Regions from separate parts of the Bacillus sp. FJAT-45350 genome, predicted to be linked through region 2. Evidence: a T-box and tRNA genes for the amino acid it is inferred to sense, from the RefSeq annotation. Region 2 holds a T-box; the other regions hold tRNA genes.
The links. The T-box of region 2 lies ahead of thrS (threonine--tRNA ligase). A T-box ahead of a tRNA ligase gene usually reads a tRNA of that ligase, here a tRNA-Thr.
Positions count from the first base shown of each region.

Region 1: it encodes a tRNA-Thr, which carries the amino acid that the T-box ahead of thrS (threonine--tRNA ligase) is inferred to sense. The anticodon was not compared.
Region 3: it encodes a tRNA-Thr, which carries the amino acid that the T-box ahead of thrS (threonine--tRNA ligase) is inferred to sense. The anticodon was not compared.

Region 1 covers NZ_NISU01000001.1:2,862,842-2,870,289, reverse strand. The annotation lists rRNA gene CD003_RS14440 (23S ribosomal RNA) at 1-2,248, shown strand, start outside; rRNA gene rrf (5S ribosomal RNA) at 2,402-2,517, shown strand; tRNA gene CD003_RS14430 (tRNA-Ala) at 2,656-2,731, shown strand; tRNA gene CD003_RS14425 (tRNA-Ser) at 2,762-2,854, shown strand; tRNA gene CD003_RS14420 (tRNA-Met) at 3,018-3,094, shown strand; tRNA gene CD003_RS14415 (tRNA-Asp) at 3,191-3,267, shown strand; tRNA gene CD003_RS14410 (tRNA-Phe) at 3,290-3,365, shown strand; tRNA gene CD003_RS14405 (tRNA-Tyr) at 3,389-3,472, shown strand; tRNA gene CD003_RS14400 (tRNA-Trp) at 3,484-3,557, shown strand; tRNA gene CD003_RS14395 (tRNA-His) at 3,576-3,651, shown strand; tRNA gene CD003_RS14390 (tRNA-Gln) at 3,668-3,742, shown strand; tRNA gene CD003_RS14385 (tRNA-Gly) at 3,750-3,824, shown strand; tRNA gene CD003_RS14380 (tRNA-Cys) at 3,851-3,924, shown strand; tRNA gene CD003_RS14375 (tRNA-Leu) at 3,947-4,035, shown strand; tRNA gene CD003_RS14370 (tRNA-Arg) at 4,130-4,206, shown strand; tRNA gene CD003_RS14365 (tRNA-Ile) at 4,216-4,292, shown strand; tRNA gene CD003_RS14360 (tRNA-Asn) at 4,328-4,402, shown strand; tRNA gene CD003_RS14355 (tRNA-Glu) at 4,408-4,482, shown strand; tRNA gene CD003_RS14350 (tRNA-Val) at 4,619-4,694, shown strand; tRNA gene CD003_RS14345 (tRNA-Thr) at 4,701-4,773, shown strand; tRNA gene CD003_RS14340 (tRNA-Lys) at 4,951-5,026, shown strand; tRNA gene CD003_RS14335 (tRNA-Leu) at 5,034-5,118, shown strand; gene CD003_RS14330 (DUF421 domain-containing protein) at 5,361-5,969, opposite strand; gene CD003_RS14325 (YczE/YyaS/YitT family protein) at 6,143-6,763, shown strand; gene proC (pyrroline-5-carboxylate reductase) at 6,787-7,448, opposite strand, start outside.
Region 2 covers NZ_NISU01000002.1:401,977-409,424, reverse strand. The annotation lists gene infC (translation initiation factor IF-3) at 1-340, opposite strand, end outside; gene CD003_RS18540 (sensor domain-containing protein) at 814-2,979, opposite strand; gene thrS (threonine--tRNA ligase) at 3,248-5,161, opposite strand; T-box leader at 5,228-5,474, opposite strand; gene ytxC (putative sporulation protein YtxC) at 5,579-6,445, opposite strand; gene mqnC (cyclic dehypoxanthinyl futalosine synthase) at 6,691-7,448, opposite strand, start outside.
Region 3 covers NZ_NISU01000001.1:3,169,182-3,176,629, reverse strand. The annotation lists rRNA gene CD003_RS16090 (23S ribosomal RNA) at 1-2,865, shown strand, start outside; rRNA gene rrf (5S ribosomal RNA) at 3,019-3,134, shown strand; tRNA gene CD003_RS16080 (tRNA-Asn) at 3,183-3,257, shown strand; tRNA gene CD003_RS16075 (tRNA-Thr) at 3,259-3,334, shown strand; tRNA gene CD003_RS16070 (tRNA-Glu) at 3,493-3,567, shown strand; tRNA gene CD003_RS16065 (tRNA-Val) at 3,571-3,646, shown strand; tRNA gene CD003_RS16060 (tRNA-Thr) at 3,653-3,728, shown strand; tRNA gene CD003_RS16055 (tRNA-Tyr) at 3,788-3,871, shown strand; tRNA gene CD003_RS16050 (tRNA-Gln) at 3,889-3,963, shown strand; tRNA gene CD003_RS16045 (tRNA-Lys) at 4,146-4,221, shown strand; tRNA gene CD003_RS16040 (tRNA-Gly) at 4,232-4,306, shown strand; tRNA gene CD003_RS16035 (tRNA-Gly) at 4,370-4,443, shown strand; tRNA gene CD003_RS16030 (tRNA-Ala) at 4,453-4,528, shown strand; gene sigW (RNA polymerase sigma factor SigW) at 4,797-5,360, shown strand; gene CD003_RS16020 (anti-sigma factor family protein) at 5,379-6,017, shown strand; gene cdaA (diadenylate cyclase CdaA) at 6,172-6,993, shown strand; gene CD003_RS16010 (CdaR family protein) at 6,986-7,448, shown strand, end outside.

The DNA of each region.
Region 1 (7,448 bases), on a different contig from region 2:
AGGGCGATTACAGTACGCCGTCGTAGACCCGAAACCGTGTGATCTACCCATGTCCAGGGTGAAGTTCAGGTAACACTGAATGGAGGCCCGAACCCACGCATGTTGAAAAATGCGGGGATGAGGTGTGGGTAGGGGTGAAATGCCAATCGAACTCGGAGATAGCTGGTTCTCCCCGAAATAGCTTTAGGGCTAGCCTCGAGGTGAGAGTATTGGAGGTAGAGCACTGATTGGACTAGGGGTCCCCACAGGATTACCGAATTCAGTCAAACTCCGAATGCCAAATACTTATCCTCGGGAGTCAGACTGCGAGTGCTAAGATCCGTAGTCAAGAGGGAAACAGCCCAGACCATCAGCTAAGGTCCCAAAGTATACGTTAAGTGGAAAAGGATGTGGAGTTGCACAGACAACCAGGATGTTGGCTTAGAAGCAGCCACCATTTAAAGAGTGCGTAATAGCTCACTGGTCGAGTGACTCTGCGCCGAAAATGTACCGGGGCTAAACGTATCACCGAAGCTATGGATTGACACCTTAGGTGTCAGTGGTAGGGGAGCGTTCTAAGTGCTGCGAAGTCAGACCGAGAGGACTGGTGGAGCGCTTAGAAGTGAGAATGCCGGTATGAGTAGCGAAAAGAGGGGTGAGAATCCCCTCCGTCGAAAGCCCAAGGTTTCCTGAGGAAGGCTCGTCCGCTCAGGGTAAGTCGGGACCTAAGCCGAGGCCGAAAGGCGTAGGCGATGGACAACAGGTTGATATTCCTGTACCACCTCCTCACCGTTTGAGTAATGGGGGGACGCAGTAAGGTAGGGTAAGCGCACTGATGGATATGTGCGTCCAAGCAGTTAGGCTGGTAAGTAGGAAAATCCGCTTATCGTAAAGGCTGAGCTGTGATGGCGAGCGAAATAATAGTAGCGAAGTTCCTGATCCTCCACTGCCAAGAAAAGCCTCTAGCGAGGTGAGAGGTGCCCGTACCGCAAACCGACACAGGTAGGCGAGAAGAGAATTCTAAGACGCTCGGGAGAACTCTCGTTAAGGAACTCGGCAAAATGACCCCGTAACTTCGGGAGAAGGGGTGCTCTGTTAGGGTGCAAGCCCGAGAGAGCCGCAGTGAAAAGATCCAAGCGACTGTTTAGCAAAAACACAGGTCTCTGCGAAGCCGCAAGGCGAAGTATAGGGGCTGACACCTGCCCGGTGCTGGAAGGTTAAGAGGAGAGGTTATCCTTCGGGAGAAGCTTTGAATTGAAGCCCCAGTAAACGGCGGCCGTAACTATAACGGTCCTAAGGTAGCGAAATTCCTTGTCGGGTAAGTTCCGACCCGCACGAATGGTGTAACGACTTGGATACTGTCTCAACGAGAGACCCGGTGAAATTATATTACCTGTGAAGATGCAGGTTACCCGCGACAGGACGGAAAGACCCCATGGAGCTTTACTGTAGCTTGATATTGGATTTTGGTACAGTTTGTACAGGATAGGTAGGAGCCTTGGAAACCGGAGCGCAAGCTTCGGTGGAGGCGTCGGTGGGATACTACCCTGACTGTATTGAAATTCTAACCTAGGACCGTGATCCGGTTCGGGGACAGTGTCAGGTGGGCAGTTTGACTGGGGCGGTCGCCTCCTAAACAGTAACGGAGGCGCCCAAAGGTTCCCTCAGAATGGTTGGAAATCATTCGTAGAGTGCAAAGGCATAAGGGAGCTTGACTGCGAGACCTACAAGTCGAGCAGGGACGAAAGTCGGGCTTAGTGATCCGGTGGTTCCGCATGGAAGGGCCATCGCTCAACGGATAAAAGCTACCCTGGGGATAACAGGCTTATCTCCCCCAAGAGTCCACATCGACGGGGAGGTTTGGCACCTCGATGTCGGCTCATCGCATCCTGGGGCTGAAGTAGGTCCCAAGGGTTGGGCTGTTCGCCCATTAAAGCGGTACGCGAGCTGGGTTCAGAACGTCGTGAGACAGTTCGGTCCCTATCCGTCGCGGGCGTAGGAAATTTGAGAGGAGCTGTCCTTAGTACGAGAGGACCGGGATGGACACACCGCTGGTGTACCAGTTGTTCCGCCAGGAGCATAGCTGGGTAGCTACGTGTGGACGGGATAAGTGCTGAAAGCATCTAAGCATGAAGCCCCCCTCAAGATGAGATTTCCCATTACGTTAAGTAAGTAAGACCCCTTAGAGATGATGAGGTTGATAGGTCTCGGGTGGAAGCATGGTGACATGTGGAGCTGAGAGATACTAATCGGTCGAGGGCTTATCCAATTTTCTAAGGTTGAAATGAATTCGACGACCTGCATATATAACACTATCTAGTTTTGAGAGAACAACTCTCAGCTGAAAGCAATTTCAGCGAAGAAATCTGCTCCTGCGGTTACTCGTCGCAAGTCTTGCGAGGAAGTATCACAGAGTGGTTGACTTAGTGATGATGGCGAAGAGGCCACACCCGTTCCCATGCCGAACACGGAAGTTAAGCTCTTCAGCGCCGATGGTAGTTGGGGGCTTCCCCCTGCGAGAGTAGGACGTTGCTAGGTTTATATTTTGGGGCCTTAGCTCAGCTACGAGCAAATCTTCTTCTGTAAAGCTACGAGTTGTTTCGACGGATTAATTTCGAAGCCTTGCTTGCAGAGGAAGAAACAGGGTCTACAAAGGTTAATCATCAATAATACATCGGGGCCTTAGCTCAGCTGGGAGAGCGCCTGCCTTGCACGCAGGAGGTCAGCGGTTCGATCCCGCTAGGCTCCACCAATTATATACGTTAGTACAATCTAACAATGCGGAGGAATACCCAAGTCCGGCTGAAGGGATCGGTCTTGAAAACCGACAGGCGGGTTAAACCGCGCGGGGGTTCGAATCCCTCTTCCTCCGCCACATTTATCTTTTAATTATTATTAACGCGGGATGGAGCAACGAACGATACTTCTATGAAATATCTATGAGTTGTTTCGACGCATTAATTTCTATGAGTTAGCTTGTAGAGGAAGAAACAGTTAATGCTACGGATATTTACATCATCCGTACTCTATAATATCGACGCGGGGTGGAGCAGTCTGGTAGCTCGTCGGGCTCATAACCCGAAGGTCGACGGTTCAAATCCGTCCCCCGCAACCAAAAACGTAAGCTTCCTGATTAAGCATCATTGTAGTTTTTTGCGACGAGTAACCGCAGGAGCAAATCCTACATCGTCGATTTCACTAAAATTTATCTGGTCCGGTAGTTCAGTTGGTTAGAATGCCTGCCTGTCACGCAGGAGGTCGCGGGTTCGAGTCCCGTCCGGACCGCCATTTAATTCTTTAATACAGATATGGCTCAGTAGCTCAGTCGGTAGAGCAATGGACTGAAAATCCATGTGTCGGCGGTTCGATTCCGTCCTGAGCCACCATTTTTTCTGTCTTTTTTTATGATGGAGGGGTAGCGAAGTGGCTAAACGCGGCGGACTGTAAATCCGCTCCTTAGGGTTCGGCGGTTCGAATCCGTCCCCCTCCACCATTTAACTCAATAGGGGCATAGTTTAACGGTAGAACAGAGGTCTCCAAAACCTCCGGTGTGGGTTCGATTCCTACTGCCCCTGCCAATAATATATGTAATTATGGCGGTTGTGGCGAAGTGGTTAACGCACCGGATTGTGGCTCCGGCATTCGTGGGTTCGATTCCCATCAGTCGCCCCATTTAAATAACTAGTATTGGGCTATAGCCAAGCGGTAAGGCAACGGACTTTGACTCCGTCATGCGCTGGTTCGAATCCAGCTAGCCCAGCCATTTATAAGCGGAAGTAGTTCAGTGGTAGAACACCACCTTGCCAAGGTGGGGGTCGCGAGTTCGAATCTCGTCTTCCGCTCCAGAGAAACAAAGTATAATGTAGTTCTTGGCGGCATAGCCAAGTGGTAAGGCACGGGTCTGCAAAACCCTTATCCCCGGTTCAAATCCGGGTGCCGCCTCCAAGCATTATCTTTTATACTGCCTGCCGGGGTGGTGGAATTGGCAGACACACAGGACTTAAAATCCTGCGGTAGGTGACTATCGTGCCGGTTCAAGTCCGGCCCTCGGCACCAAAAGCTTATTACTCTTGGTTTACTTCGTTGCTAGCTTGCGACGAGTAATCGCAGGAGCATGATTTACTTCATTAAGTAAGCTATAATATCATTTGCGCCCTTAGCTCAGCTGGATAGAGTGCTTGACTACGAATCAAGAGGTCGGGAGTTCGAATCTCTCAGGGCGCACCATTTTAAAATGGGCCTATAGCTCAGCTGGTTAGAGCGCACGCCTGATAAGCGTGAGGTCGGTGGTTCGAGTCCACTTAGGCCCACCATTTATTCAGGTAGTAAATAGGACAAGTATTAGTATTCCACAGTAGCTCAGTGGTAGAGCAATCGGCTGTTAACCGATCGGTCGTAGGTTCGAGTCCTACCTGTGGAGCCATTTATGGCCCGTTGGTCAAGCGGTTAAGACACCGCCCTTTCACGGCGGTAACACGGGTTCGAATCCCGTACGGGTCACCATAAATATGGAGGATTAGCTCAGCTACGAGCAATACTTCATGGAATATCTTACGAGTTGTTTCGACGCATAGACAACTTGGTTAAACTAGAAGAGAAAGAAACAGGGATCTACTCTGATTCACTTCATCAATACTTCGGAGGATTAGCTCAGCTGGGAGAGCACCTGCCTTACAAGCAGGGGGTCGGCGGTTCGATCCCGTCATCCTCCACCATAGTACGCCGGTGTAGCTCAACTGGTAGAGCAACTGACTTGTAATCAGTAGGTTGGGGGTTCAAGTCCTCTTGCCGGCATTCTTTTTAGATTCAAGAGCCATTAGCTCAGTTACGAGCAAATCCTCTCAGAATATTTTACGAGTTGTCTCGACGGATAAACATAGAAGCATTTCTCTAGTAGAGGAAGAGACAGAAAAGCTGCGGAGCGAAACATCGTCCGTAAACATCATGAACTACTTACAGTTTAAACTTCAAGAGCCATTAGCTCAGTTGGTAGAGCATCTGACTTTTAATCAGAGGGTCGAAGGTTCGAATCCTTCATGGCTCACCATTTCAATGCGGGTGTGGCGGAATTGGCAGACGCGCTAGACTTAGGATCTAGTGTCTTATGACGTGGGGGTTCAAGTCCCTTCACCCGCACCATATAACTAATTATGATACATAATGTAAACTGCTTATTGTAGCAGTTTTTTTGTTGTTTAATAAGAAGTAGCTAAGGGCACTATTAAATTAGGTCTTCCATCTGGCTTGTCAATGATGGCTATATCAGCTGGAATACTAGCTTTATATTATATTTATGGTAATTGGGACAAGAAGCAGATTATTGAAAAAATGAGAAGGAGTGTGTTTAAAAAGAGGTTCGTTCCATTTTCAAACACACTTTTTTATTCTAGAAATTCCTTATGAGGTTTTGCGTCTTTTTTCTGTTGGACTTCGATAAATAAATCTTCTTGTGAGGGCTGGACGATCGATGGAGGCTTGGCACCAGCTGGAATTTTCATATGGACATAATTAATTAGTGTTTGGATGTCTTGTTTAGTAGCAGGTTGTTGTGGTTCTGATAAAATGAGCCCTAGCTGTCCACTAGGTTCAATAGTAGCCCATTTCACATGGAGAATGCTCTGCACATTCTCTTGACGAAGACGTACTTCCAGTTGATCAACTGTTAGTCTCATCTTTTTTAAATTTTCAACGTTTATTTTTCCATTTTCAATAACAATATTTGATTTACCGGTCATAAAGTTCTCAACTTTATCAAACTTTAATTGAAGAAACTCAATAAATATTAGTGTAAGTACAAGTAATAAGCCTATTAAAAAAGTGACCCATATATTCCGATTACTAACAGGCTGAATCATTAAATTCCCGATTGAAATCATGATAACTGTTTGAGAGACAGTTAATTGAGAAATTGACTTCCTACCTCCAATTCGCAAAATTGTGATACCAACAAACACAATTAAAATTGCCTTCCAAATAAAGTGTAGGTCCAAATCATATCCCTCCTTATCATTCTCTCAAGTCTTACATTTCCAAATTTATTAGAAAAATATTCAAAATGATTTGGAAAGTAATATGTTTTTACATGTTCTATAAAGAATTACACCATAATATAATGAGATTGTCCTTTTTTAGAAATGGTTTATGCTAAAGGAGTTATTAATAAATGGAACTTAAAATAAGAAGGGGAATAAGTTACCTTTTAGGTTTATTTATTCTCGCTATAGGAATAACACTCACAATCGTTTCTCAGCTCGGTACAGGTGCTTGGGATGCGCTAAGTGTTGGTTTAGCTAGTATTACTGGGTTGACAGTCGGTAATTGGGTTATCCTGGTTGGTATCATACTTATTATTGTCAATGCGATACTACAAAAAGCAAGGCCGGACTTTTTGGCTATCATTACAGTTGTTCTATTAGGTTATTTCATTGATTTTTGGCTTTTGTTTGTTTTTCGAGATGTTGGATTTGAGGGTTTTGCGATTCAGCTAGCGATTTTACTTATTGGTGTCGTTACAATGGGACTTGGAATTGCGACATATCTTCAAGGGAAATTTGCTGTTATTCCAATTGACGGGTTTATGTTTACGCTTCAAAAGCTTTTTGGTTTCAAATTAATGGTCGCAAAAACAACGGCTGAACTTGTTGCCCTTGTCTTAGCTTTCTTTGTAGGAGGGCCGATTGGGATAGGTACGATCATAGTTACATTGCTCATTGGACCATTAATTCAATTCTTCTTTCCAAAGATAGAACATCTTGTGGAAGGTAAGGTAATAACGATCAAATGATAAAGGGAAGTTCAAAAGGTTGATTAACCTTCTGAACTTCCCTTTCCTAATTCCTTTGCACGGGCATTTGTTGCTTTAACAGCTTCAACTATCAGCTGATTAAAGTTGCCATTTTTAAGTTGCTCTAGTCCAGCAGCAGTTGCTCCACCAGGTGAAGTGACTTGTTCACGAAGTACTGATGGATTACCACCATTCTTTAGCATTGAGCCACTACCATATACCATTTGCGAGACTAGTGTTCTTGCCTTTTCTTCAGTCATACCGTATTCAACTGCCACAGCTTCTAACGCTTCACAGAATGAATATAAAAACGCCGGTGCACTACCTGTAATAGCTGTTAAAAGATGGACTTGCTCTTCTTTACACTCTTCATATGTACCAATAGAAGAAAGAATCATTTCGAGAATTTGTCGGTGTTCGTTTGTAGCATGTTGACCATAAGTATAGATAGACATAGATTCTCCTATTTCAGCTGATGTATTTGGCATGACCCATGCAACTGGGGTTCCATCAGGTAATGCAGCTTCTAGACGTTCTGTACCCATTCCTGCCGCTACCGTAATGATAAATTGATTAGTCACAAGAGACTTCATTTCATTTAAAACACTTTCATGTGCAGAAGGTGGGCAAGCTAGCACAACAACATCAGAATGATTGATTGCTGATTTCCAATCGCTAGTAGTGT
Region 2 (7,448 bases):
CTTTAGAAAGAAACTTTCTTGCGTTGCGAAGCTTTGTATTAAAGTCATTGTCCTCAATTGTCGGGCTTAAACGAACTTCCTTAATATTGATAACTTTTTGATTTTTACGAGCTTCTTTATCTTTCTTTTGTTGCTCATATCTAAACTTTCCGTAGTCCATAATACGACATACTGGCGGTTTAGCTGTCGGTGCAACCATAACTAAGTCTAGATTCGCATTCTGAGCCATTTCTAAAGCTTCTTGACGAGACTTGACTCCAATTTGATCTCCATTGGCACCTACGAGACGTACTTCACGGGCACGAATGCCCTCGTTCACTAACATGTCCTTACTAATAATGAGCCACCTCCATGGTTTTTTAAAACGGATCAAAGCATTATTTAGCGCTGCTACTCAATCATTAACGATATAACGATAACATTTGAATACCGGAATATCAGTTTAAGATTATCACTTTATTTATCAAAAAAACACCTGTTTTTTTGACAACAACATAAAAAGCGTCGGCATACTTCGCCCACACTACTCCCATTAAAAAATGTCAACCTGTCAACTACACTATTGCGTCAATCAGGTGAGAAGCGGGCGCTCCTGCTTGCTTTATATCCTATTAATTTACTTACTAAATTTATCATACTTCATTGGAGGTGTCAAATTATTTTTTTTGACTTTACTATCGTAACTAAATTTATTGTTTTATGCAATGGTTATTTTTTCATAAAGTAAACAATTCCTACAGCAAACGACAAAACAAAAAGGTCGACTTACATGCAACACTAACATAATAAGTCGACCTTTACTCACTATTCTTGCTATATCGCATTCACTTTTTTTATAAATGGAATTAAATCCTCTTCCTGCAATGGCTTACTAAATAAATACCCCTGCATTTCATGACACCCTTCACTTCTCAAAAATTGGAGGGTTTCTTCTGTTTCAACTCCCTCAGCGATTACCTTCATCCTAAGATTTTTTGCTAAATTAATAATCGTTGTTACAATTGCGCGATCATCTGAATCCTTTACTAAATCACGTACAAATGATTGATCTATTTTAAGAGTTGTAATTGGAAATGACTTCAGGTAACCAAGAGAAGAGTATCCTGTTCCGAAATCATCAATCGAAATATCAATACCAACTTCCTTCAATCGTTTCAGTACCTTCGCTGAGGATTCTGTATTTTCCATCAAACTATTTTCTGTAATTTCTAATTCTAAACTACGGCTCTCAAGACCTGTTTCTTTCAATACACGTAAAATCATCTCGACGAAATCTGGTCGTTGAAAATGACTTGTAGCAATGTTAACAGACACTTTAATATCTTGAATACCATCTGTCTTCCATTGCTTCATTTGCTGACAAGCTCGTTTTAATACCCATTCCCCTAAAGGAATAACTAACCCTGTATCTTCCGCAACAGGAATAAACTCTCCAGGTGAAACAAAGCCTCTAGTAGGGTGAATCCAACGAATCAATGCTTCTACACCTACAATTTTATTTGATTGCAAATCAATTTGAGGTTGATAAAATAATACAAATTCATCTTCCTTCGTTAACGCTTTTCTTAATTCGGTTTCTATTTGAAGCTTCTTTAAAAGGTTTTTATTCATCTCTGGACTATAAAGTCGATACGTATTTCTACCGTTATACTTTGCTTCAAACAAAGCTGTATCTGCGTTTTTCAGAAGTTCTTCTGCACTATCTCCATTTAAAGGGTACATACTGACTCCGGCACTTACCGAAAGATAAAATTCAATATCTTTGTACGTAAATGGAACCTCAAAGACGGATAAGATATTTTTAACTATTTTATCAATATCCTTCTGTTTAAACTCTTGTAATAGAATAATAAATTCGTCGCCACCTAAATGATAGACAGCAGATTGTCCTACTTTAAGCTTAAGGAAGTCTATTTGCTCTAGACGTTTAGCGATCTTCAGTAGAATTGCATCACCAACAGAGTGTCCTGAAGAATCATTAATATGCTTAAAGTGATCCAAATCAAGCATAACAATCGACATTGACTGCTTAAATTTACGGACTGACTCTAAACTACCAACTAAATCTTCATCAAACATCTGACGATTAGGTAGATTCGTTAATTGGTTGTGATACGCCATATGTTTAATTTTTAGCTCTGATTTCTTTAAATCACTTATATCACTTACCGAACCAACAACCGATACAACCTCTTCTCCCTTTTTTATTGGTGATAAAGTTGTATGAAAAAATCGACCTTTAAAAGAATTTTCAAATCGTACCGATTCACCTAGATAAGCTTGTTCAATACTAAGGTTTAGCTGTTCAGCCAGTTCCTTATGCAGAATTTCAAAAGGTGTTTTACTAAAAACAATTTTTGTATTTAAACCAATTTCTTCAGCCAATTTCCCTTCAAACAATGTAAAAATGAATTTACCATCAGAGTTCTTTTTTACTTTAAAGACAAAGTTTTGGAGACTCTTGACAATGGTAGTGAAGTCATTTTTTAGCGCAGTACGCAACCGTTCCTCATAGCGTTTTCCTCGAGTAATATCTGAACGAACGGAAATATATTTATAGGGCACTCCATTTTCATTAAAGAAAGGATAGATTTTTGTCTTAACCCAATAGTAGCTACCATCTTTCGCCTTGTTTTTTATTTCACCTTCCCAAACTTCCCCACTAGAAATCGTATCCCATAAATTTTTATAAAACTCATTGGAATGATATCCTGATTTAAGAAGGCTATGTTTTTGTCCAATTAACTCTTCACGTGTATATTTAGAAATCTCACTAAATGTTTCATTAACATCAATGATAATTCCGCACGTATCTGTTACAGCAAGAATGGAGGAATTATCTAATGCTAAAATATAATCTTCAAGTTCATTTAACAATGGTTTCAATACGACTTTATCTTTGCTTTCAACCGTTTCTATCAGTTGCTTAAGTTCTTGAAAACTACTGATTAGTCCATCTTTGGTTGGCTGCCAACTCATAATCCCCCTCCTCATTTTCATTAATGAGGCAATAGTTATATCTGTATCTTACACATTAGCTTTTCAGTTTTTAGTTATAAGATTTTCTATTTTCTCATGTTTTATTTTATTGTTGTCTTTCTCTTAATTTTACTTGTTTTGGTTAGAACTAGCAACGATATTCTCTTTTTTTCAATGAATATCACTAGTACTAATTTCAAATGAAAAAAGTCGCACATTTAGTATAGTAATCACTAAATGTACGACTTTCCTGTGGTCAAAGTACTATTTAACGCTTTCTAGTTTTAATTTCTTCCGTCATTGTTTCAATAAATGATTCTAAACCTAGTGATTGTGAATCTTGCTCACCATATTTACGAACATTAACACCGGCAGCTTCGATTTCTTTATCTCCTAGTACAAGCATGTAAGGAATTTTTTGCATTTGCGCTTCACGAATCTTATAGCCGATTTTCTCATTTCTTGTATCTAAATGCACTCGAATATCAGCTTGCTGAAGCTTCTTCTTCACTTCTTTTGCGTACTCTAAATGAACGTCTGATACTGGAATAACTTCAACTTGGATTGGAGCTAACCATGTTGGGAATGCCCCCGCAAAATGCTCAACTAAAATACCGAAGAAGCGATCAATTGAACCATAAATCGCACGGTGAATTACTACCGGACGAACCTTTTGATTGTTTTCATCAACGTATGTTAAATCAAACTTCTCTGGCATTTGGAAGTCTAACTGAATCGTTGCACATTGGTGTGAACGTTTCAGTGCATCTTTGATGTGGAAGTCAATTTTCGGACCGTAGAATGCTCCGTCTCCTTCATTTAGATGATAATCAATTTGAAGGTCAGTTAACACATTACGTAACGCATTTTCTGCTTGTTCCCATAGATTTTCGTCTCCCATAGAATCTTCCGGACGAGTAGATAGCTCAACTGAATATTCGAAGCCAAATGTGCTATAAATTTCATCAATTAACTTAAATACATCCTTAATTTCTGCCTCAATTTGTTGTGGTGTAACAAAGATATGAGCATCATCTTGAGTAAATGTACGTACACGAAGCATACCATTCAGTGCACCACTTAGCTCATGTCGATGAACTTGTCCAAATTCAGCCATACGAATTGGAAGATCACGATAAGAATGTAGCTCATTTTTGAATACCATCATGTGACCAGGACAGTTCATTGGCTTCATCGCAAATTTTGTTTCATCTACATCTGAGAAGTACATGTTTTCATGGTAGTGATCCCAGTGTCCAGATTGCTCCCATAAACGTTGGTTCATCATTAGCGGCGTACGAACTTCATCATAGCCTGCTTTTCTCTGTAGGCCACGCGAGAAGTTTTCAAGCTCTGTACGGATGATTTGTCCTTTTGGTAAATAGAACGGCATACCAGGAGCCTCTTCTGAGAACATAAATAATTGTAATTCTTTTCCTAACTTACGGTGGTCACGCTTTTGTGCTTCTTCAATGAAATGTAAATGCTCATCAAGCTGTGCTTGCTTAGGAAATGATGTACCGTAAATACGTTGAAGCATTTGGTTGTCACTGTTTCCACGCCAGTAAGCACCAGCAATACTTAGTAGTTTTATCGCTTTAATTTTTCCTGTAGAAGGTAGATGTGGTCCACGACATAAATCAAAGAACTCTCCTTGGTCATAAATCGTAATAGACTCACCCTCAGGTAACTCACGAATTAACTCAAGCTTTAAATGATCACCAAGCTCTTCATAAATTGCTAACGCCTCTTCACGAGTTACTTCTCTACGCTTAATTTCATGATTTTCGTTGATGATTTTCTTCATTTCTTTTTCAATCTTTGGTAAGTCTTCTGGTGTTAATGTATGTGGCATCTCAATATCATAATAGAAGCCATCTTCAATAATTGGACCAATTCCAAGCTTTACTTCTGGATAAAGACGCTTAATCGCCTGTGCCATTAAGTGAGCTGTACTGTGACGGTACACTTCTAGACCTTCCTTATTATCTAACGTTACAAGTTCAATCGATGCATCCTCTTCTATTCCACGAGTTACATCGATAACTTTTCCGTTCACTTTCCCTGCAATTGTTTTCTTTCTTAATCCTGGACTAATAGACCCTGCAATCTCTTCTGGAGTTACACCTTGTTCAAACTCCTTAACTGCTCCGTCTGGAAATGTAATTTGTACTTGTCCCATCTGTTTTCCACTCCTCTTGTGTTTGTAAATGCATAAAAAAACACTCGATCCCTGCTACAAATATAGCAAAGGGACGAGTGTTATCTCTCGTGGTTCCACCCTTGTTTCCAATAAATCGCTAAATAAACATAGCTCACCTATTGGCTCATGGTTCAAGAATAACGGTCTGTAGCCGTCAGCAGATACTACAAGTTGGTTCCCTGCTGAAGTTCAGAGGTGGTAAGTCCATTTCTCGTATTAGGAAGCTCTCAGCCATGACTTCCCTTTCTGTAAAACCGTAAAAAAAGACTATTGTCCTCATCGACACTTTGTACAGTTATTTTCACTAACTATGTAGTATTATAGAAATTTCGACTAAGAAAATCAACCCTAATACAAAAACAATATTTTCATATTACATTTTATAAAGAAAAGCCTTTATAAAAGTTGAGATTTTATTCGAAAGGCCTCTAACGGTTGCAGGACAACTCGTTCTTCAAATAACGCTTGAATCGTCAGTAAGATTCCATGATCAACGTCATCACTATACACATTTAAATGAGAAGGAAGCATGCTTACTAGCGGACTTATAACCATTTCACTTACTTCCAAATCCTCTTCAAACACCAGCTCTTCTCTCAAATGTTTCGCTAATTCGTTTACATGAATTTGTTTGTATACCTTATCGTAAAAAGTAAATTGCTCCCCATCGTAAACTAAATGCAATGTATCATGAATCGATGGTGTTATTCTTAAAAATTGACGTAAATTTTCGATCATATTTTGGTATTCTTGTTCTAGAAAGTATTCATCAATCGCAATTTCTACACAGTCAATAAGCATTTCGCCATAATCCTTTAGACGAAATGTTAAAAATGGCTCATAATAGAACGTTGTATTGTGATCAAGGCTTGATGAAAATGCATCATAAATAAACGTATCTCGTTTAAAGAACGGTGTAATATTTGGTAAGTCCTCTCGGTCGCCTTCTAAAATAGAACGGGCGATTATCAAAATTTGTTCTTGCTCCTCAGGATCTGTAAAATAAAACATATTCTCAATAATTTCAGTTAACCACTCGCTTTCTTTTGTAGCAATTACATGATTGGTCAAAATCGATACTAGGAGCGGCTGGAATGAATTATAAAATACATATTCGTCTGTATAGTTAATTGTAATGACATCGATATCATTACAAATGACCTCTCCTTTCAAACCAAGGTGTTTATACTTCTCTAAGTACGACATAATTTTTTTGAATAATTGCTGGCAATCTTGCTCTTCTTCAAAATGTATTGAAATCAACAGATATTCCCCCTTGTCCATAAAGTGAAACTTCAGTAGGCTCTTGCCTATTGATGGAATGATTTGCTGCATCCTCTATATGCGATTTCTTAATTCCGTTTGTCGTTCTATACCATTCCTATGACAAGCTAGAGGCAATTATGAATTATGAGTTAGGAATTATTAATTAAATAGACAAAAAAGGAGAAATAGCAGTGCAAAAGCGCACACTATTTCTCCTTACATTTGCAATTCTACATTTATCCCTAGTTTTGCATAATAAAGTCTTTATCAGTTGTTTCTTCATCTGCGAAGTTCCGGACGATATTATACTTCGTATTACGTTGAGCTGGTATCTTCCCAGCTTCACGTATAAGTTGTAAAATTTGATTCGTGTTAACCTTATGTGTCGTCCCCGCCGCAGAAACTACATTTTCTTCCATCATTGTGCTTCCAAAATCGTTACATCCATAAGAGAGAGATTCCTTACCTACTTCAGGTCCCATTGTAACCCAAGAAGATTGAAAGTTTGCAATATTATCTAAGAATATTCTTGAAATAGCAACATTCTTTAAATACTCTCTAGGAGATGTTTTCTCACCTTTAAGATTCGTATTTTCAGGCTGGAATGTCCAAGAAATAAAGGCTAAGAAGCATTCTGTTTCGTCTTGTGCATCACGAACACGTTGTAAGTGAAGAGCACGTTCCTCTATCGTTTCTCCTAATCCAATCACCATTGTGGCAGTCCCATGCATTCCAACTTTCTTTACCATCTTCATACAGTCCATCCACTCAGTCCATGAACTCTTAATACGACTGACACGATTACGTGTTTTATCAGTTAGAATTTCTGCTCCTCCACCTGGTACAGAATCTAAGCCCGCCTCTTTTAACTCTATCAATACTTCTTCTAGAGTTTTTCCTGACACTTCAACTATTTTCCAGATTTCCGCAGGGGAAAATGAATGCATTGTTATATTAAAACGTGTTTTAATATTACGTAGTAAATCAGTATAGTAGCTTA
Region 3 (7,448 bases), on a different contig from region 2:
CTTCGGGGAGCTGTAAGTAAGCTTTGATCCGGAGATTTCCGAATGGGGGAACCCACCATCCGTAATGGGATGGTACCCATACCTGAATACATAGGGTATGTGGAGGTAGACCTGGGGAACTGAAACATCTAAGTACCCAGAGGAAGAGAAAGCAAATGCGATTTCCTGAGTAGCGGCGAGCGAAACGGAATATAGCCCAAACCAAGAGGCTTGCCTCTTGGGGTTGTAGGACACTCTATACGGAGTAAGAAAGAAACGAAGTAGATGAAGCGACCTGGAAAGGTCCGCGAAACAAGGTAACAGCCCTGTAGTCGAAACTTCGTTTCCTCCAGAGTGGATCCTGAGTACGGCGGGACACGTGAAACCCCGTCGGAATCTGGGAGGACCATCTCCCAAGGCTAAATACTCCCTAGTGACCGATAGTGAACCAGTACCGTGAGGGAAAGGTGAAAAGCACCCCGGGAGGGGAGTGAAACAGATCCTGAAACCGTGTGCCTACAAGTAGTCAGAGCCCATTTACGGGTGATGGCGTGCCTTTTGTAGAATGAACCGGCGAGTTACGATGTCGTGCAAGGTTAAGCAGATAATGCGGAGCCGTAGCGAAAGCGAGTCTGAATAGGGCGATTACAGTACGCCGTCGTAGACCCGAAACCGTGTGATCTACCCATGTCCAGGGTGAAGTTCAGGTAACACTGAATGGAGGCCCGAACCCACGCATGTTGAAAAATGCGGGGATGAGGTGTGGGTAGGGGTGAAATGCCAATCGAACTCGGAGATAGCTGGTTCTCCCCGAAATAGCTTTAGGGCTAGCCTCGAGGTGAGAGTATTGGAGGTAGAGCACTGATTGGACTAGGGGTCCCCACAGGATTACCGAATTCAGTCAAACTCCGAATGCCAAATACTTATCCTCGGGAGTCAGACTGCGAGTGCTAAGATCCGTAGTCAAGAGGGAAACAGCCCAGACCATCAGCTAAGGTCCCAAAGTATACGTTAAGTGGAAAAGGATGTGGAGTTGCACAGACAACCAGGATGTTGGCTTAGAAGCAGCCACCATTTAAAGAGTGCGTAATAGCTCACTGGTCGAGTGACTCTGCGCCGAAAATGTACCGGGGCTAAACGTATCACCGAAGCTATGGATTGACACCTTAGGTGTCAGTGGTAGGGGAGCGTTCTAAGTGCTGCGAAGTCAGACCGAGAGGACTGGTGGAGCGCTTAGAAGTGAGAATGCCGGTATGAGTAGCGAAAAGAGGGGTGAGAATCCCCTCCGTCGAAAGCCCAAGGTTTCCTGAGGAAGGCTCGTCCGCTCAGGGTAAGTCGGGACCTAAGCCGAGGCCGAAAGGCGTAGGCGATGGACAACAGGTTGATATTCCTGTACCACCTCCTCACCGTTTGAGTAATGGGGGGACGCAGTAAGGTAGGGTAAGCGCACTGATGGATATGTGCGTCCAAGCAGTTAGGCTGGTAAGTAGGAAAATCCGCTTATCGTAAAGGCTGAGCTGTGATGGCGAGCGAAATAATAGTAGCGAAGTTCCTGATCCTCCACTGCCAAGAAAAGCCTCTAGCGAGGTGAGAGGTGCCCGTACCGCAAACCGACACAGGTAGGCGAGAAGAGAATTCTAAGACGCTCGGGAGAACTCTCGTTAAGGAACTCGGCAAAATGACCCCGTAACTTCGGGAGAAGGGGTGCTCTGTTAGGGTGCAAGCCCGAGAGAGCCGCAGTGAAAAGATCCAAGCGACTGTTTAGCAAAAACACAGGTCTCTGCGAAGCCGCAAGGCGAAGTATAGGGGCTGACACCTGCCCGGTGCTGGAAGGTTAAGAGGAGAGGTTATCCTTCGGGAGAAGCTTTGAATTGAAGCCCCAGTAAACGGCGGCCGTAACTATAACGGTCCTAAGGTAGCGAAATTCCTTGTCGGGTAAGTTCCGACCCGCACGAATGGTGTAACGACTTGGATACTGTCTCAACGAGAGACCCGGTGAAATTATATTACCTGTGAAGATGCAGGTTACCCGCGACAGGACGGAAAGACCCCATGGAGCTTTACTGTAGCTTGATATTGGATTTTGGTACAGTTTGTACAGGATAGGTAGGAGCCTTGGAAACCGGAGCGCAAGCTTCGGTGGAGGCGTCGGTGGGATACTACCCTGACTGTATTGAAATTCTAACCTAGGACCGTGATCCGGTTCGGGGACAGTGTCAGGTGGGCAGTTTGACTGGGGCGGTCGCCTCCTAAACAGTAACGGAGGCGCCCAAAGGTTCCCTCAGAATGGTTGGAAATCATTCGTAGAGTGCAAAGGCATAAGGGAGCTTGACTGCGAGACCTACAAGTCGAGCAGGGACGAAAGTCGGGCTTAGTGATCCGGTGGTTCCGCATGGAAGGGCCATCGCTCAACGGATAAAAGCTACCCTGGGGATAACAGGCTTATCTCCCCCAAGAGTCCACATCGACGGGGAGGTTTGGCACCTCGATGTCGGCTCATCGCATCCTGGGGCTGAAGTAGGTCCCAAGGGTTGGGCTGTTCGCCCATTAAAGCGGTACGCGAGCTGGGTTCAGAACGTCGTGAGACAGTTCGGTCCCTATCCGTCGCGGGCGTAGGAAATTTGAGAGGAGCTGTCCTTAGTACGAGAGGACCGGGATGGACACACCGCTGGTGTACCAGTTGTTCCGCCAGGAGCATAGCTGGGTAGCTACGTGTGGACGGGATAAGTGCTGAAAGCATCTAAGCATGAAGCCCCCCTCAAGATGAGATTTCCCATTACGTTAAGTAAGTAAGACCCCTTAGAGATGATGAGGTTGATAGGTCTCGGGTGGAAGCATGGTGACATGTGGAGCTGAGAGATACTAATCGGTCGAGGGCTTATCCAATTTTCTAAGGTTGAAATGAATTCGACGACCTGCATATATAACACTATCTAGTTTTGAGAGAACAACTCTCAGCTGAAAGCAATTTCAGCGAAGAAATCTGCTCCTGCGGTTACTCGTCGCAAGTCTTGCGAGGAAGTATCACAGAGTGGTTGACTTAGTGATGATGGCGAAGAGGCCACACCCGTTCCCATGCCGAACACGGAAGTTAAGCTCTTCAGCGCCGATGGTAGTTGGGGGCTTCCCCCTGCGAGAGTAGGACGTTGCTAGGTTTTTTTATTTACAATATTATAAACTTCCTTTAAGTTACTCTTTCTTATTCCACAGTAGCTCAGTGGTAGAGCAATCGGCTGTTAACCGATCGGTCGTAGGTTCGAGTCCTACCTGTGGAGCCATGCTTCCATAGCTCAGTAGGTAGAGCACTTCCATGGTAAGGAAGGGGTCAGCGGTTCGAGTCCGCTTGGAAGCTCCAGAATTGCAGGTAAGACAAATTAATTTCTCTCTTATAAATGAGGGTTTTTTATTTTGAGATTTAGTATTGAATTTCAAAATAAACTATAGAAAAAAAGAGTTGCACACAAATTTATTTTTTAGTATAATATTTTTTGTCAGAGAGACATTATTGACACTGGCCCGTTGGTCAAGCGGTTAAGACACCGCCCTTTCACGGCGGTAACACGGGTTCGAATCCCGTACGGGTCACCATATGGAGGATTAGCTCAGCTGGGAGAGCACCTGCCTTACAAGCAGGGGGTCGGCGGTTCGATCCCGTCATCCTCCACCATAATACGCCGGTGTAGCTCAACTGGTAGAGCAACTGACTTGTAATCAGTAGGTTGGGGGTTCAAGTCCTCTTGCCGGCACCATTTTTTATGCTGTGTTTACAGATAGTATTTCGCTACTTATAGCTATACATAGTAGACCTGGAGGGGTAGCGAAGTGGCTAAACGCGGCGGACTGTAAATCCGCTCCTTAGGGTTCGGCGGTTCGAATCCGTCCCCCTCCACCATTTGATTTATATCATAGTGGGCTATAGCCAAGCGGTAAGGCAACGGACTTTGACTCCGTCATGCGCTGGTTCGAATCCAGCTAGCCCAGCCATTTACTTACTATATAACAGCAAGAGGCATTAGCTGAGTTACGAGCCATACTTCTCAGAAACAACTACGAGTTGTCTCGACGGATGCACCTCGAAGCATTTCTAGAAGAGAAAGAGATTAGGTAAGGCAATGAAGCCAAACATCGTCCGTTTACAACAAGAATTACTTAGTATATAACAGCAAGAGCCATTAGCTCAGTTGGTAGAGCATCTGACTTTTAATCAGAGGGTCGAAGGTTCGAATCCTTCATGGCTCACCATTTTATCTTTGCGGAAGTAGTTCAGTGGTAGAACACCACCTTGCCAAGGTGGGGGTCGCGAGTTCGAATCTCGTCTTCCGCTCCATAAGTTAATTTTAATGGAATAGGCTTTTATTTTATAGATTTATATGTTACAATTATTTTATTAGCGGGTGTAGTTTAGTGGTAAAACCTCAGCCTTCCAAGCTGATGTCGTGAGTTCGATTCTCATCACCCGCTCCAATTTAAGTTGGGGCCTTAGCTCAGCTGGGAGAGCGCCTGCCTTGCACGCAGGAGGTCAGCGGTTCGATCCCGCTAGGCTCCACCATATATTAGACACTTTTACCTTAGATACTGTATCTAAGGTTTTTTTGTGGACTTATGGTTGTTTGCAACTGAACACAATTTGTTGGTGTTCGTCACTGACCTCTTAAAAGATTATTTCGTATTTACATATAGTTTCACCTACTACTAAGTTTGTTAACTTCTCGTATATTATTCGTGTTAATATAAATATAAAATTGTAAATAAAAAGAAACCAAATACGGTTTTATACGTAGAAGTAATAATACCGCAAAATAAGCGGAGGTAACGAGATGGAGAAACTAATTAAGAGATTAATTAAAGAAGTGAAGAGTGGCGATACGGAAGCTTTTGGTGAGTTAGTTGAGATGTATAAGGACAAAGTGTATCAACTATCTTATCGAATGCTTGGGAATATGCACGAAGCACAAGATGTAGCTCAAGAAGCTTTTTTACGAGCATATACAAATATTGATAGATATGATACTAATAGAAAGTTTTCTACTTGGCTCTTTCGAATAGCAACGAACTTAGCAATTGATCGTCTTAGAAAGAGGAAGCCAGACTTTCATTTAGAGGACCCGATTAAAGGTACAGAGGGGATGACAGTTCAATCACAAATTGCATCTACTGAAGAGCTTCCAGATGATCAAGTGGTTAAGGTAGAGATGCAAGAGTGGATACAAGATGAAATCAACCATTTACCGCCTAAATATCGCTCTGCGATTATACTAAAGTACATTGAAGACTTGTCTTTAAAAGAAATCAGCGAGATTTTAGATCTGCCAGTATCGACAGTTAAGACAAGAATTCATCGCGGTCGGGAAACCTTGCGTAAGCGAATGGGCAATGTCTAAGGTGAAAGGGTGATGAACATGGAATACAATAAACGTTTTATTGAGCTTATGCATCGGTATTTAGATGGGGAAACAACTAATGAAGAAAAAGCTGAGTTTTTACATTATATAGAGACAAATGTTTCATGTAAGAAACATTATGAGGAAACGAGAAAAGCAATAGCTTTTGTTCAAAGTGCCTCTCATATAGAGACATCGGCTAACTTTACAAATAATGTCTTGCAACAACTACCAAAGCGTAAGAAGAGAGTGGCCTGGAAGCAATGGATGAGAAACCATCCTCTTGCCGTAGCTGCTTCTATTTTTCTAATACTCATGTCTAGTAGTATTATTTCTGTTTGGAATAGCTCAGAGGAACTAAGTGTGACAGGAAACGGAAACATTCAAATTGACCATGAGAGTGGCAAAGTCATTGTTCCAGAAGGGGAAGTAATTGAAGGAAATTTGGTTGTTCGTAATGGAACATTAGAGTTAAATGGAGAAGTTCGTGGGAATGTGCTTCTCGTAAATAGCGAGAAGTATCTAGCTTCTGCCGGTTCTGTATCTGGAGAAATAGATGAGGTGACCCAAGTATTAGAATGGATTTGGTATCACATTAAGAGCTTCTTCTCTGATGTAACGACCGTGGTAGGTAACGAAAAAGAGAATATAGACTAGTAAGTAAGTTTCGTACATCAGTGGGAAAAAGAGAGGCTCTAGTATTCATTGACGGACTGTATGATGCATACGATAGGTTTTAAAATATGGTATAATGATAAAGCTATAAATATAAAAAAGTAGTTCCTGATGCTAAAGGTTTGGAGGAAGTGCCATGTTTTTGGGAGAAGATTTTCAACTGCTCAATTACTTGGGGCAGATAGTAGATATATTACTTGTTACCTACGTAATATACAAATTAATAATGATTATACGAGGCACAAGAGCTGTTCAGTTATTAAAAGGAATTACCGTTATCCTTGGGATATGGTTTTTAAGTAGCTTTTTTGGTTTGCGTACTCTTGAATGGTTAATGTATCAAACCGTAACTTACGGGTTACTTGCCATTATCATCATCTTTCAGCCGGAGCTGAGAAGGGCGTTGGAACAGTTAGGGAGAGGTCGCCTATTTTCTCGCTCTACTATTCCACAAGAAGAGGAAACGTCGAAATCAATTGAAGCGATTGTAAAGGCTGCTAACTATATGGCCAAGCGTCGTATCGGTGCGTTACTCTCGATTGAACGGGAAACGGGAATGAATGACTACGTAGAGACAGGGATTTCAATGAACTCAGATTTAACATCAGAGTTACTTATCAATGTCTTTATACCAAATACACCATTACATGATGGTGCTGTTATTATAAAAGAAAATAAGATAATGGCTGCAGCTTGTTACTTACCGCTATCAGAGAATCCTTTTATATCAAAGGAGTTAGGGACGAGACACCGTGCAGCACTTGGAATTAGTGAAGTGACTGATTGTATTACTCTAGTTGTATCAGAAGAAACAGGAAATATCTCTCTTACGAAAAATGGAGAGCTTCATCGTGATTTAGATGAAGAGAAGTTACATGAATTGTTGAAAAGAGAGTTAATAACTCAAGTACAAACCTCTTCAGCACGTTGGCAGTGGGGAGGGAAGAAGGATGGATAAGCTATTTACTAGTCCATGGTTTGTAAAGCTAATCTCGTTTTTTATTGCCCTCATGTTATTTTTGATGGTAAACGCTGATAATTTCACAAATCAACCAAGTGTACTTCCGGGAGTTAGTAAAGGCTCACATACGTTAACAGATGTTCCATTAGTCGCTCACTTTGATGAGGACCAATATGTTGTCACTGAGATGACTGAGTCGGTTCAAGTGAATTTAACAGGCCCTCAGGGGGCACTAATTCAGTTCCAGGTGGCGCGACCAAATTATGAGGTATTTGTTGATTTACAGGATAAGGGTCCTGGTGTTCATCATGTAAGCATTCATACTAAAGGCTTCCCTCGTGAACTATCAGTATCCGTCGTTCCTCAATTTGTAAGAGTCGTTTTACAAGAAAAGAAAACAATGACTCTACCGGTAACCGTTGATTTAGTGAACAGTGATGAAGTTGCTGAAG